DNA from 2 places in the Tepidibacillus sp. LV47 genome. Region 2 is predicted to be linked to the other one. Evidence: a T-box and tRNA genes for the amino acid it is inferred to sense, from the RefSeq annotation. Region 2 holds a T-box; the other holds one or more tRNA genes.
What was found. The T-box of region 2 lies ahead of alaS (alanine--tRNA ligase). A T-box ahead of a tRNA ligase gene usually reads a tRNA of that ligase, here a tRNA-Ala.
Positions count from the first base shown of each region.

Region 1 (3,430 bases), on a different contig from region 2:
AAAGCGCGAAAAACTTTAGAAGCAGTAGGTTTATTAAAAACAAAGAAATATCAACATTCCCTTGAAGAAAAACAGTTTATTGAATATATTCTTATTCCTCCCCTTAAACCTGTTGAATTCTTTCAAAGCGATATTTTAAGTATTATGTTACTAAATCGCATTGGAAAAAATGCCTATCAAGCATTAATGGAACAACTTCTCGTCGATGAAAAAACGGCCCCTTCATCAGAATATATTGAGAAAGAGATCACGAAATCGTTTGATGAGGTATTTGATTCGATTCTTTGGTCTGAGATTACCATTTCACCCGAATCAGAGATCGATCAGTTCATCAAACCTTATTCCTCCATTTCTGCAAAAAATTCGCAGAGAAAAACAATCACAATCAAAGATCAATATTTAGATATTGAATTTATTAAAGGAATGACAAGCAATTTATATCAAGACCAACATATTTTCTCACAAGAAAATATTCAACTTTTTCATGAACTTGCTTTTCTTTATCACTTATCGGAAATGGATCTGATTCACCTTTTACATGATCCTTATATTTATGATTCACACGGAAAATTACAAGAAGATTTGCTTAGAGAACGTGTTAGAGAAAGATTACAATATGAACAAAAAGAAATGTTCTTTGTTGAAAAAGGAAAAACCCTTCATTCGCCAAAAGAAGGACAAGTACCAAATATTGAAGATAAAGAGCAAAGGCATATGTGGATATTAGAACATTATTCACCGATTGAATTATTAAAACGATATCAGCGTGGAGCAAAAATTCCAGAAGCTGATCTTCATTTAATCGAAGGACTAATTCGCGATTACGGTTTACCTTATCAGGTGGTTAATGTTTTAATTGAATATGTCTTACTATCCAATCAATACAAGTTACCAAAGAAACTAACGGAGAAGATAGCCGGTCATTGGAAAAGACTAAATATCACCACGGTTGAGGAAGCATTACAAATTGCAAAGAAAGAACATCAGTTATATCGGGGATGGAAAGAAGGAAGCAAAAAAGGAAGCTCCTCAATTAAAACGGTCAAGGAAAGGAAAATAGAAAAAAGAGAAAAAGTTCCCGATTACATTTTGAATCAGGAGAAGAAATATCACGGGAATCGAAGCAGTGAAGCTCAAAAAGAATTGGATCCAAAAGCCCAAGAAGAAATTGAGGAATTGTTAAGGAAATTGGGGGAAACAGGGGAAGGAGCGTAAAAAATGAACCATTTAGGTCAAGTATTAAGTGAAATGCTCCCTAAACTTTTCATAGATAAACAAAATTGGCTGCAATATTTTGAACATCATCCAGAATTAGAAGAAATGATTCACAAACAACAACTAACAAAAGAGCATTTACTGCCAGCTTTAAATCAGTTATACCAATATATTGAAGAAAAAAAGCATTGTGAGATGTGTAAGGGACTTGACCATTGCCAGAATCTATTGAAAGGTCATTTTACCCAGTTAACTTTTTCCTTTGGGCAAATTCAGTCCGCTTTAACCAAATGTCGTTTTCTCATTCAACATGAAGAACAAACTTATAAAGAGAAATTATTCCACAGTCAATATATTGCAAAGGATATTTTGAACGCTTCATTTAAAGATTTGGATAAAACGGGAGAAAGACAAGAGGTCATTCGAGCACTGTTGAAGTTTATCGCCAATCAACAGGAAGGGAAAAAACAAAAAGGAATCTATCTCTATGGACCATTAGGAGTGGGAAAAAGCCATTTGATGGCTGCAACGGCCAGATTATTAGCAGATAAAGGAATTTCCACATTGATGATTTACGTTCCTGACTTTTTCCGAGAAATAAAAAACTCGATCCATGATCAATCATTAAATGAAAAAATGAAATTGTTAAAAGAAGTTGAGGTTCTGATTTTAGATGACATTGGAGCGGAAACGATCTCTCAATGGGAGAGAGATGAAATTCTAGGTGCTATTCTTCAGGCAAGAATGGTAAAAGGATTACCAACTTTATATACCTCTAATCTGAATTATGATGATCTAGAAGAACACTTGTCCTATTCGAGCAAAGGGGGAATTGAAGAACTAAAAGCGAAACGAATTATGGAAAGAATTCGCCATTATACCATTCCTTATTTTTTAGATGGACCAAATCGAAGAATGATGGGAAATTAAAATTTCTCATCTTGCGTGAGAAAAACCAACATGCTATACTATATTTTGTCCCAAAAAGATGGGGCATTAGCTCAGCTGGGAGAGCGCTACGCTGGCAGCGTAGAGGTCAGGGGTTCGAGCCCCCTATGCTCCACCATACATAGGATTATTCGTGGTCTAGTTTCCTTTGGAAGCTAGGCCATTTTATTTAAAAATGAATTTGCTGCATGAGATTTTTCTAGTTTTCCCATGAACTTTAATATAATATTTATAATATTAATGTAAATATTTTGATCATTTAAACAAGAAAGAAACTTTTGTATTGTTTCATTGGGGGAGAAGGTATGAATATTTCCGTATCAGAAAGAGTTAGGGTGTTTCAAACCAACGTTTTTTCTGAACTATTTGCTTATAAGAAACAACGGCTCGAACAAGGGTTAGAAGTGATCGATTTAAGTGTGGGTAGTCCTGACTTACCGCCGCCTGTTTATGTAATGGAAGTTTTGGCAGATGCAGTAAAGGATCCAACACAATATGGATATGCACTAAAGGGCACGGATGAGTTTCATGAAGCGGTAGCTCATTATTATGAGAAAAGGTTCTCCGTTTTATTGGATCCAAGCAAAGAAATTTTGCAACTCATGGGTTCCCAAGATGGGCTGGTGCATTTACCGATGATCTTTGCCGATCCTGGTGATTTGATTCTTGTTCCAGATCCAGGGTATACGGCTTATGAAGCAGGTGTTCATCTAGCAAGTGCAACCCTTTATCCAATGCCACTAAAAAAGGAGAATCAATTTTTGCCATGTTTAAGGGAGATTCCTGAAGACGTGGCAAAAAAAGCAAAAATGATGATTTTAAATTTTCCTGGGAACCCAGTTCCTGCTCTAGCGACAAAAGAATTTTTCGAAGAAGTTGTTCAATTTGCAAAAAAATATGAGATTATTGTCGTTCATGATTTTGCTTATTCCGAATTAATTTTTGACGAAAAAAAAGGAATCAGTTTTTTAGAAATCGAAGGAGCAAAAGAAGTTGGAATTGAATTTAATTCTTTATCAAAAAGTTTTAATCTGGCAGGAGCTCGTATCGGTTATATTGTTGGCAATGAAAAGATGATTGAAGAAATAGCCAAAGTGAAATCGAATCTAGATTATGGAACCTTTTTACCGATTCAAAAGGCAGCAGCCACTGCTTTAAAAGGTGGAACTGAGTTTTTGCATCAAAATAGGAAAATTTACGAAAGACGTCGCAATATTCTTGTTGAAGGTTTGTCCTCATTAGGATGGCATGTGGAAAAACCATCTGC
Region 1 covers NZ_JBLWIF010000005.1:112,072-115,501, reverse strand. The annotation lists gene ACMW72_RS07680 (replication initiation and membrane attachment family protein) at 1-1,215, shown strand, start outside; gene dnaI (primosomal protein DnaI) at 1,219-2,145, shown strand; tRNA gene ACMW72_RS07670 (tRNA-Ala) at 2,206-2,281, shown strand; gene ACMW72_RS07665 (LL-diaminopimelate aminotransferase) at 2,469-3,430, shown strand, end outside.
Region 1: it encodes a tRNA-Ala, which carries the amino acid that the T-box ahead of alaS (alanine--tRNA ligase) is inferred to sense. The anticodon was not compared.

Region 2 (3,430 bases):
AAGGATTCATTTTCTTTTTGTAATCCTTTAATCGTATTTTGTAATCCCTCAATTTTCTCAGGAATATCTTGAATATTCCCTTTTAATTCCTGAGCCACTTGTTTTAATAGTGCTAATTGTTGGTTCAAATACTGATATGCCCATTTTCCTGTGACCGCCTCTATTCGGCGTATTCCTGCACCGATACTGCTCTCGGATACGATCTTAAAGATTCCAATTTCTGCAGAATTACGCACATGGCATCCACCACATAATTCTAAGCTATAATCCCCAACTTTTACAACCCGAACTTCATCACCATATTTTTCATTAAATAATGCCATTGCTCCCATTTTTTTCGCTTCATCAAGGGGTTTAATCATGGTCGTAACGGGTTGATTCAGCCAAATTTGTTGATTCACTCTTTCCTCAACTTGTACCAATTCTTCTTCTGTTAAGGCACCAAAATGGGAGAAGTCAAAACGAAGACGATCGTTGGCTACCAAAGAACCGGCCTGATTCACATGTTCTCCTAAAACATCTTTTAATGCCCGATGAAGAAGATGGGTTGCAGTATGGTTCTTAATAATATCGGCACGTTTTTCTCGATCAACTTCTGCAATGACTGAATCTCCTACTTTAAAGATTCCTTTTACTATCTTCACGTGGTGGAGATGCTGCCCATTTGGGGCTTTGGTTACATCCAATACTTCCATTAATTCTCCATGTTGACCTCTAATTACGCCTTGGTCAGCAATTTGTCCCCCACTTTCAGCATAAAATGGGGTTTTATCGAGGAAGAGATGAACTTCTTCATTTTCAGAAGCATACTCGCGTAATTGATCATCGACAATGATATGAGTAATTTTCCCTTCTACAGTTAATAAATCATATCCTACAAATTCGCTAGGATCTTTCAGATTTCTTAAAATTCCGCCTTGGACCTTCATACTATTGACTTCATTTCTTGCAGCTCTTGCCCGCTCTCTTTGAACTTCCATTTGCGCTTCAAAACCATCTTTATCTACCTTTAAACCCTGTTCCTCAGCATAATCCTCTGTTAAATCCAATGGGAAACCATACGTATCATATAATTTGAACGCTTCTTCTCCTGTTAATTCGTTTCGATTTTCCCGTTTTGCCTTTTGTACCATTTCCTCTAAAATAGCTAGTCCGTCTGAAAGAGTCTCGTGGAAACGTTCCTCTTCATTTCGAATCACTTTTTCAATAAAATCTTTCTTCTCTAATATTTCTGGATAGTAATCTTTCATTATTTCGCCAACCAGACCCGTTAGCGAATAGAGGAAAGGTTTTTCAATTCCGATCGACTTGCCATAGCGAACAGCCCGGCGAAGCAAACGACGAATGATGTAACCTCGGCCTTCGTTGGAAGGTAATGCTCCATCACCGATTGCAAATACAATAGTACGAATATGGTCAGCAATCACTTTTAATGCAACATCCACTTCTCTTTTTTCGTGATATGTTACCCCTGCTTGTTTTGCGACGGTCTCGATGATCGGGAGAAATAGATCAGTATCAAAATTCGTTTCTACGTCTTGAAGGATTGAAGCCATTCTCTCTAAGCCCATTCCTGTATCAATATTTTTCTGGGGTAAGGGTGTATAACTTCCGTCTGGATTATGATTATATTGAGAAAATACCAGATTCCAGATCTCAAGATATCGTTCATTTTCTCCACCTGGATAGCATTCTGGGTCGCTAGGATCGCAGTATTTTTCCCCACGGTCATAAAAGATTTCTGTATTGGGTCCACTTGGGCCCTCCCCTATATCCCAGAAATTATCTTCTAAGCGAATAATCCTTTCATCAGGAAGTCCGATCTCATCATGCCAAATCCGATAGGCTTCATCATCATCTGGATGGATTGTAACGGATAAACGATTAGGATCAAATCCAATCCACTTCTCATCGGTTAAAAACTCCCATGCCCAATGAATCGCTTCTCTTTTAAAATAATCACCAATTGAGAAGTTGCCCAACATTTCAAAGAAAGTATGGTGTCTTGCTGTTTTCCCAACATTTTCAATATCGTTGGTTCGAATTGATTTTTGCGCATTCGTAATGCGCGGATTCTCCGGTACCTTCCGTCCATCAAAATAAGGTTTTAAAGTTGCTACACCGCTATTTATCCATAGTAAAGAAGGATCATCATAAGGAATCAAAGAAGCGCTTGGTTCAACATGATGACCTTTTGATACGAAAAAGTCTAAAAATGCTTTGCGAATTTCTGCTGAACTCATTTTTCTCATTGCGTATCATCCTCCTTTTCTATTTAGTTAAAATGAAAAAACACTTTCATCCCAGTCAGGGACGAAAGTGTTACTTCTCCACTTACGCGGTACCACCCTGTTTACCTACTGTTTTAGAGTAGAGTAGGTCACTCATCAAGGATAACGGTTGTTGCCGAGAAAATTCTTCTCTGGATTAGCCTTCGATCATCCTTCATCTAGAAGTTCTTTCAGCCAAGGAACTTCCTCTCTTTAGATGGACTATGATCTACTCGATCCTTCATCGAATTTCGCTATTATTCATTTTGACAACATTATACTTGGCAGGATATGTGAATGTCAAATTTTCTATGCCCTTGTTTTTCGCAAATAGACAAAGATATGCTGAAGAATAACTTTGATAATTGCAAAAATAGGAACGGCTAAGATCATACCAAAGATTCCACCGACTTCACCGCCGATCAATAAAGCAAAAATAATCAGCAATGGGTGGATATTTAATTTACGACCGACGACCTGTGGTGCGATGATATTCCCCTCTAAGGCTTGAATGGTGGTATTTACAATCAATACACTAATAGCCATTTTCCAGGAAATACTCATTGCCACAATCAAAGCGGGAGCCATCCCAATAAATGGCCCAATATAAGGGATGATATCCGTAACTGAAACGATAAACGCCAGGAGTAAAGGATAGGGAAGGTCAATAATCAGATAACCAATATAAGCGAAAACGCCAACGATGGTAATAACGATTAATTGTCCCCGAATATAATTCCCCAATGCTTCATCAATTTCTTTTAATAAACGAATCATTCCCTTTCTTTTTTTTCTTGGCACAAACGTGATGACCGTTTTTTCAATTAATTTGTAATCCTTCAAAATATAAAAGGAAACAAAAGGAACTAAAAAAATCGTAAATAAGATACTAATCGTATTCCCCAAAAAGTCCATCATATGAGAAAAAATATTGGTTAGTTTCGTTTCCCAACCTTGAATGGAATGATTGATTCCCTTTTGAATCGAATCTGGGATCGGATAACCATTACGTAAGCCATCTAACCAAGATTTTAAGTGATTTACAATTTGGGGCAAATTTTCACCTAATTCTTTGATTTGAGTAACAAGAAGAGGAAATGCTTTTAAACTAATAATAGTAACAGAGCCAAAAAACACGATATAAATTAATAAGACAGCTA
Region 2 covers NZ_JBLWIF010000004.1:72,497-75,926, reverse strand. The annotation lists gene alaS (alanine--tRNA ligase) at 1-2,252, opposite strand, end outside; T-box leader at 2,307-2,524, opposite strand; gene ACMW72_RS06545 (AI-2E family transporter) at 2,580-3,430, opposite strand, start outside.